One region of the Paenibacillus sp. FSL R7-0210 genome, then DNA from elsewhere that is predicted to be linked to it. Evidence: predicted binding sites of a transcription regulator. Region 1 holds the regulator's gene; the other holds the start of a gene.

Evidence for each region. Region 1 encodes LexA, which represses DNA repair genes until DNA is damaged. Its sites were predicted from a motif close to CGAACATATGTTCG; they were not measured.
Region 2: the regulator LexA is predicted to act here: its motif matches at 1,721-1,734, upstream of MKY64_RS26215 (putative DNA modification/repair radical SAM protein).

The regions. Positions count from the first base shown of each region.
Region 1 covers NZ_JBBPAR010000001.1:2,091,479-2,095,896, forward strand. Annotated here, with positions in the region: gene MKY64_RS09075 (hypothetical protein) at 267-539, shown strand; gene MKY64_RS09080 (hypothetical protein) at 555-914, shown strand; gene MKY64_RS09085 (hypothetical protein) at 1,006-1,227, shown strand; gene MKY64_RS09090 (hypothetical protein) at 1,342-1,560, shown strand; gene MKY64_RS09095 (L,D-transpeptidase) at 1,640-1,978, opposite strand; gene lexA (transcriptional repressor LexA) at 2,167-2,793, opposite strand; gene MKY64_RS09105 (LysM peptidoglycan-binding domain-containing protein) at 2,991-3,407, shown strand; gene MKY64_RS09110 (DUF896 domain-containing protein) at 3,517-3,726, shown strand; gene MKY64_RS09115 (hypothetical protein) at 3,774-4,199, shown strand; gene MKY64_RS09120 (HAD family hydrolase) at 4,337-4,418, shown strand, end outside.
Region 2 covers NZ_JBBPAR010000001.1:6,219,499-6,223,916, forward strand. Annotated here, with positions in the region: gene MKY64_RS26205 (glycoside hydrolase family 3 C-terminal domain-containing protein) at 1-1,083, opposite strand, end outside; gene MKY64_RS26210 (hypothetical protein) at 1,394-1,585, opposite strand; gene MKY64_RS26215 (putative DNA modification/repair radical SAM protein) at 1,779-3,089, shown strand; gene MKY64_RS26220 (TIGR03915 family putative DNA repair protein) at 3,089-3,958, shown strand; gene MKY64_RS26225 (phosphoketolase family protein) at 4,024-4,418, opposite strand, start outside.

The DNA of each region.
Region 1 (4,418 bases):
CCTCTCCCAAGTTTTAGTGTAGGGGAGAGGCCGAAAAGAAAAACGCAAGAGGTTCTCACCCTCGCAAATTTATTGTAAACGTCACAGAATGTGTATGCAACACTGAAATTTCCAGGATTAATAGTAGGAATCTCGTATTCTTGGCCGGGGCGAGAGCAAGAGAAGTATGTTCTGCACTTGGGACTAGACTAATAGACCTTTTACATACTATTCCATCTCCTATATACTTAACCAGAAGAGAATCCTAGTGGGAGTTATGGGAGCGGATGATGAAGAATACATATAAGATTATGCTTTCGCTGATGCTCGTCCTGGCGCTAACCTGTTCGGTGGCTGGGGCGGAAGGAGCGGCTGTGCCAGCGGAGACCCAAGCAAGGCTTATGGAGCAATATGGGCTGGATGCGCCGGCTCTGCCGTTGTGGGATTGGAGCAGCATTGATGTCGGGGGCAGTGGAATTACAGGTGGGATGCTGTTCGTGTACCGGATGATATTTAATCCGCTGGGTGTCATGTTGCTAGAGATACTATATATTTTGTAGTAGAGGGGGAAAAGAATGAATTCGCGTTATGATACGCCAAGCCCTGCACGCAAAGTCCGCAGGAGATCGGGCGGTAAGTCGTTACTGGTCCTTATCCTTGTTCTGATTGTGATGGCGGTTACGAATCCGGGAAAGGAAGCATTCAGTGAATATTCTGTAAAGAATCTGGAAAATACGCTCGGTCAGGAAATAGGCGACGGAATTACCAAGCAGGTGGCCCAGCCTGTAATTGAGTCTTTGACCGTGAGGGATAACTACATTTTGTTTTCTGTATTCAGTGTACCGGACCTTAAGAATACCAATTTTTTTACCCGGGATGGCGGGGCCACGAAGAAGTATATCGGATTGTTCAAAATCCTGTTTATTAAGCTGTAAATATGGTTTACATATTGTTCCATGACCCGGTATAATTGAATAGATTCGAGACGGAATCTTTAATATGGTTGTGGAACAAGGAGGAACGAAGTTGAATACGGCTTATAAAGTACTGTCCAGTGATGCTGATCTATTCGCTGCCGCACTGGCACAGGTACAGGTCTACGTCGTTCAGCTGGTTGATGGCAAACCGCATGTGATTGCTGATTATGCCGGACCTGTACAGAAATGGACACCGGAGTACATTGTGCTGGCCGGAATGACTTATAGACGCGATGAATTTGAATTCCGGGTACGATTGAACAAAAAGTAAGCAGATTCGCTGCCCACTACCTGCAGCTCTAACTAACATTACTGCCGAATCACACAATCTTTGGAGCCATTTTTGGCATCTCTTATACTATCCAAGTGTAAAAGAGGTGTAAAGATGAGCCAAAGAGAACGTAATCGGATTCGCAGAGCCATTAATGTCCTGCTGACACAGCGGGCAATTCTGCTGGAGAGACTGGAAGAAATCAATGAGAATCTGCGCAGAGTGCCTAGAGGTTCGCGGGCCAGAAGAGAACTGCTGGCAGCCAGAGAATCGATCCGCGAGGCCATCCGTTTGAATACGGTGGCTATCCGTCTGTTGAGAAGTGTGCTGTAGTCTGTATCCGCTCTAATTCATATGAATCACAAAAACCCTTGGGACGCAATCTGGCGTCTCAAGGGTTTTTGCGACGTTCCTATTCCCGGATGGTGACACGGGTACCTATGGGAACGAGGGCGGCTAGAGCCAGAACATCTGCGTTATACATACGAATACAGCCGTGTGAGACCATGTGGCCGATGGAGGATGGGTCATTGGTTCCGTGGATGCCGTAATGCGGCTTGGACAGTCCCATCCAGAAGGCACCGAACGGACCGCCCGGATTGGGCTGTTTGTTAATGATGGTGTATTCGCCTACAGGCGAGACGGTTAACATTTTGCCGATGCCGACAGGGAAGCCTCTGGTGACAACGTCATTATCCAGCAGGTACAGCATGCGCTGTGACAGATCGACGATAATTCGGTAATTGGGCATACAGATCAGCACTCCTTTGTAACAGGATATGTGCGGAGCTAGACAGCGGTTCGCAGAAAAAATGGCCAAAAAGCCGAATGCGAACAAATGTTTGCATTCAGTTTTTTGGCCACTACACGAAGTAAAATGAACATAAAACAGGCTGCTTCGCATGGTGCGGAGCAGCCTGTTCTTAAGCGGGGAGTAGATTAGTGGATATCGCGGAATAATCCGATGACCCGGCCCAAAATCGTAACGCGGTTGAGGCGGAGAGGCTCGTACGCCGGATTCTCCGGCTGCAGCCTGATATGATCCCGTTCCTTGTAGAAGGTCTTGACAGTTGCTTCATCTTCTTCGGTCATCGCTACAACAATATCGCCGTTGTCGGCAGTCTGCTGCTGGCGCACGATGACATAATCCCCGTTCATAATTCCGGCATCCACCATACTGTCACCAAGAACAGATAGCATAAATACCTTGTTATCGCCTACATAATGAGCAGGCAATGGGAAGTAATCCTCAATATTCTCTGTAGCTGTAATAGGAACACCAGCTGTAACCTTACCCACGACCGGGATGCGGGTAACGGTCTGGACAAATTGATGCACATTCTCTGAATCTTCCTGGCCGAGTAATTCAATGGCACGTGGCTTCGTTGGATCACGCCGGATCAGGCCCTTCTTCTCAAGCCGGTCCAAGTGACCATGCACGGTAGAGCTGGAGGCCAGGCCGACAGCCTCGCCAATCTCGCGGACGGACGGAGGATAACCCTTGCTGCGGACTTCATTACGTATAAATTCCAGGATCGCCAGCTGACGACTAGAAATCTTTGACATCGGTATCAACCCCATATACTATGTTTGGGAAAATTATAACATAGAACTTCCGTTCGTACAAACATAAGTTCTAAAATGAGGAAAATAAGAGAATGAAAATAAAGAGAACAAATGTTCCGAAAAAACTATTGATCGAAACACATGTTCGTGTTATATTATTTTCGAAAGCAAGAACATGTGTTTGGAGGATGATGATCATGTTAAAGTATAGTACATACAACAGTATCTACAATAATGAGGATATCAAGGTGTCCGCTCCCGGTAATCCAACTGCTCATAGTTATGTAACCAAGATCAAGGACGGGATTCTTCATAGTCTCGCTGCGCTCTCATCACTATTCCGTCAGGTCAGCCTGATGAAGCTGGTTCTGGTGCTGATGCTTGTTATTTCGGGATTCACTGTGGTGGGGAATGTTTTTGCCGGTTCGGTCTCGTCGATGAAGCCGGATAAGCGGATCGTAGTCGAACGCGGAGATACCTTATGGAGTATTGCGTTAAGCAACAAGCCTGAGGACATGAAGACTGCCGTATATATAGAAGGAATAATGAAGACGAATCATTTGGAGAACAGCGGCATTAAGGCCGGAGATATTCTGACTTTACCTTTATACTGAAGGAATATGTCAGACTAATGATCGACTGTGAGAGCTTTCAGGGGGTAGACCTTGACAAGCTCTTTTTCTCATGGCAAAGTTAAAATGAATTTAGAGGGAGGGAAACGTATTGAATATTGACGAATTGGTCGCACGCATCAATGAATTGGCACGCAAAGCTAAGAACGGCGGCCTGAATGACGAGGAACTGGCTGAACGTGCCAAGCTCCGCGAGATGTACCTGGGGAATATCCGCACTAACTTTCGGGCCCAGCTTGATACCATCGAAATTGTGGACAATCCGGAGCATGAAGAAGGCAATAACGGACTTAAGCATTAGCCTGTTGCCTTTTCATAGATAATACAGGATGACTAGGGGGAACTTACATGGCCCGTTCTTGGGAAAGAATGGTTCAACGCAACACGAAGCAAATTAACCAGCAAAGAAAGAAGCAGGGGAAGGACTCCATTTACACTTCCAGCACTAAGACTGCCGCTAAAAGCATCGATATTTTCAAAGGCCGCAATATCGTATTCCCCGTTGTACTGATGCTGCTCGGTATCATGTTCTGGGTGGTCGGCTCGATTGACGAAGCCAAAGGAAGCGGGATTCTGGCCAACTGGCTGGGTGTAGTGCTGTACTTCCTGCTCGCTGCGCTGCTGTTCTTCCGCCGTCCGTTCCTTAAGGTTGAGCGTGCGCGTATCTCTACTATTAAATACAACCGCGAACGCTTCCTGGCTGCGGCGGATATTGAGAAGATCACTTTATCGCGCAGTGTAGTTACCATTAAGTATAAGGGTAAGCGCAAGTAGTGGATTTTCTCCAAGCTGATTAACCGTTATGACACCGCTGCGATGGGGGAACGCCTGGAGCAGTTCGCCAAGAACAACAACATTGAGGTCGTGCACGAATAGGAAGACAGACCAGCATATAGGGAGTGGGAGAACAAATGCCGATTACCGCCGTACTATTTGACCTTGACGATACTCTGCTGTGGGATGACCGCAGTGTGGAAGAAGCTTTCCGCCATG
Region 2 (4,418 bases), 4.1 Mb from region 1:
AGTAAGGCGCTGAGACTCGCCAGGCTCCAGCAGCTTAGTCTTAGCGAAGGCTGCCAGCGCTTTGGCCGGTTGACCCAACTGTCCTTGCGGCGCTTCAACATACACCTGCACTACTTCTTTACCGGCATATACTGCTCCCGTATTCGTTACGGTGACGCCGATTTCAATCTGCGGCTCGCCCGCCTGGTTCACCAGCTTCGCTTCCTCCGGCTCCAGCTTGAAGGTCGTGTAAGAGATCCCGTAGCCGAATTCATACTGAACCTTATCGGGACAGAAGGTCTCGAAATAACGGTAGCCCACATAGATATCTTCCTCGTACAGGTTCTTGAACTCATTGCCGTAGTTGCGGGTCGACGGGTAATCCTCAATGGAATAAGCGATGGTGTCCGTCAGCTTGCCGCTTGGCGTAACCTCGCCGGCCAGAACATCGGCGATCGCGTGGCCGCCCTCCATGCCGCCATGCCAGGAATAGATCACTGCAGAGATAGGGTTCACATAAGCGGCGTCATTTACCCAGCTCATATCAATAATGTTGGATACGTTGAGCACCACAATCGTCTGTTCAAAATGAGCCGTAACCGAGACAAGCATCGCCTTCTCATCTTCCGTCAGCCGGTAGCTGCCTGCGGTATCGGCATTATCCTGATCCTCGCCCGCCGTACGTCCAATGACAACAACCGCTTTGGCTGACTGGCTTCTTGCCTGTTTCACCAGCTCGTCCGTAAGCGGCATTTCCTTCTGGTTCCACGGCTCCGCAGCCCATACCTTGCCGCCGTCATCGAACGGATTAAGCCCGATCCAAGCCTCGTAGGCTGCAGCCAGCTCTTCATTCACGCTAATGTTCTTCTTGCTGCGTAGTCCATCCAGCAGATTCGTCGTATATGCAACGTGAACGCTACCGCCCGATCCTGTACCGCTGCGGTAATAGTTCACCTGTATTCTGCCAAAAACAGCGACGCTCTCACCGTTACCCAGCGGAAGCACCTGTCCCTCATTCTTAAGCAGTACCGCACCCTCTGCGGCTACCGTCCGGCTAAATTCTGCAAAACCCTCTAACGGCACTCCAATGTTCTGTGTACTCAATTGGTTTCCTCCTGTATGTTCATTTCCCATGCTGTGGGTTGATTCTATAGATAACGCCCTCCCTGCAGGGAATATACGTTGCCTTGAATCTGTATGGTCCATCATATAGCATATCCTTCTAAGAATATAAGCTCCAGCCAGATTATTCAAGCACCGCTTGCCGGATCACCGGGATGCACATCTGTCTGCATAAATTTTTTTAGCTAAAAAGACACCTCTAATAAAAAAGACACCTGTGCGGGCGTCTCTCAAGCCTGTTCCTATGCAATCCGCTCCGCCTGAAGAGATACGGCCGGATCTTCTATTGATTTTATCTGCGGCGGCGGCCCTTCATCATGCGGTTGTACATAATAAGAGCTGCAACGATCATGCCCAGCATGGCTACACTGCCTGCCGATTCCTGCGACATGCCGAACATAAGGCAAATACTTGTCACTAACTGTCTTGTCAGCAGCGCAACCGCAATCAGCATGATGGGCCGCCATATGTTATATCCTCTCACTTCAGCAACACTCCTAACCCGGATTTCAATAACCGTATGATTCCTCATTCCATGAACCATCAGTTTCTATTATAGCACAAGACGGAATGCGCATACATTTTACACGCGGCCAAGAAGGGGGGGATACCTTTGACAAGAACGTATGTTCGGTATATAATGCTCACATATGAGGGGGATTGAGACCGTGGATGTAATGGAGAAACTAGAGATTCTGACCGCTTCCGCCAAATACGATGTAGCGTGCACTTCAAGCGGTTCCGACCGCAAGGGCCAGGCCGGGGCGCTCGGCAACACCTCCGCGATGGGCATCTGCCACAGCTTCGCGGCGGACGGCCGCTGTATTTCGCTGCTGAAGGTGTTAATGACCAACGGCTGTGTATATGATTGTGCGTACTGCATCAACCGCAAGTCCAACCCCATCCGCCGGGCTGCCTTCACCCCCGAAGAGATCGCAGATATCACCATGCAATTCTACCGCCGCAATTATATAGAAGGACTATTTCTTAGCTCAGGCATTATGCGCAATCCGGACTACACCACCGAACAGCTGATCTCAGCGCTTGAGCTGCTGCGCAATGTCTATCATTTCAACGGTTATATTCATGTAAAAGCCATCCCCGGAGCAGACGATGCCCTGCTGTCCAGACTTGGGCTGCTTGCCGACCGCATGAGCGTCAACATTGAACTGCCCTCGCAGGAGAGTCTCGGACGGCTCGCCCCCGATAAAAGCAAGGTGTCCATCCTGAAGCCGATGGGGCTGATCACAAACCGGATTAAGGAGAACCGCTCCGATATCGTCCGGTATAATCACGCACCCCGCTTCGCTCCGGCTGGACAGAGCACCCAGATGATCGTGGGGGCAACGCCGGATACCGATTACCAGATCCTTAATCTGACGGAGGGCTTATACCGCAAATACGCACTCAAGCGTGTATTTTTCTCGGCCTATACCCCTGTAATAGAGGATTCCCTCCTGCCCGCTCTAGACACCAAGCCGCCTCTGCTGCGGGAACACCGGCTCTATCAAGCCGATTGGCTCCTGCGCTTCTACGGCTTCAAGGCGAATGAATTATTGGATGAGGCCGTGCCGAACTTCAACCCGCTGCTGGACCCCAAATGCAGCTGGGCCGTTAACCACCGGGAGCAATTCCCCGTTGAGATCAACCGCGCCCCGTACGAAATGCTGCTGCGTGTACCCGGCATCGGCGTTAGAAGCGCACAGCGGATCGTGAAGGCCAGACGGGCCGGATCGCTCGATTTCCATGCGCTGAAGAAGCTGGGAGTGGTCCTCAAGCGTGCCCAGTTCTTCATCACCTGTAAGGATAAGCCGCTGGAGGGGCTGAAGGTAAGCGAGCATACGCTGCTTCGCTCACTCATGTCCGGGGAGCAGCTCGCTCTCCAGCAGCCGCAGGTGGAGCAGCTCACGCTGTTCGACGACTTTAACCTCTCCACCTTGCCCGCCGCCGGGGACTGGAACAGCTTCAACAAGGGGGCGAAGGCCTGATGTTCAAGCCGTCCGCACTGGCGTACACCTATGACGGAAGCTTCGAGGGTCTGCTGTGCTGTGTATTTGAGAGCTATGCCTGGAAGGAGATACCGCTGGCGATTCATGCTGAAGGCGGGGAAATAGGCCTGCTGCTGGAAGCGAAATGGATTGAGACCGACAAAGACAAGGCCGCACGGGTACTGAAGTCCCTGCCGCTGCGGATCAGCCGCGAAGCCGAGGAGCTGGTGCGTCTGGGCTTCTGGAGCTGCGCTCCCGAGAAGGAAATGCTGCTGCTGAACTTCCTGTATCTCGGCTTCCGGCATGGCCGCAAGGTGATGAATATGCTGGCGGATGACACCGTTAACACGCTGATGAAGGCTGTCCAGCAGCTCCGGCATGAAGCGCATCTGTATACGGGCTTCGTTCGCTTCTCCGTATACGGCCCGGTCATGGCCGCAGTCATTGAACCGCAGGGCTATGTGCTGCCTGTAATCCAGGAGCATTTCTGTGACCGGTTCCAGGGGGAGAGCTTCATGATCTACGATCAGACCCATGGGGCTGCGCTGATTCATGAGCCCGGGCGTGAGGCCATCGTGCCTTTAAACGGTTGGACCCCGCCTGAGCCGGATGAGACGGAGGAATCTTACCGCCGCTTATGGACCGGCTTCTATCATGCCATCGGCATCAAGGAGCGCCGCAATGACCGGCTGCGTTCCTCGAAGATGCCGAAGCGATACTGGAAGCACATGGTGGAGATGAACGGCAGCAACGGGGTGCCTGTACTCACCGCGGCGCAGCGGAAGAAGGCATTGCAACCGGAGGTCCCGGAGACCATAATCCAGCTCCAATCATTGGACAAAAAGAGCGCTCCGCAGCCATCAACATGACTACCGGAGCGCTCCTTAATTGAAGCCTACTATATTATTAATGAAATAACACGATCATCTAGAGCTTAGTTCAGAGCCTTCCATACCCAGCTCTCAACCTCTGGAAGGTCGATGCCTTCTTCACGGATGTACGCGTGATGCTTCTGCACCATGGCGTCCATCTCGTCAGCGATAGCCTGGTATTTGTTTGCTTCCGGCAGGCTCAGCACAGCTTCCTTCGTAAGATCGAAGCGGTCCATCTGGTTCAGTACACGCATATCGAACGGTGTAGTGATATCGCCATTCTCGCGGTAGCCGTGCACATGCAGGTTGTGGTTGTGGCGGTCGAAGAACAGGTCTTTGATAAGGCCTTCATAGCCGTGGAAGGCGAAGATGACCGGTTTATCCTTTGTGAAAAATTGATCAAACTCTTCGTCAGACAAGCCGCGCGGATCGAGCTTCTGGCTTCTCAGCTTCAGCA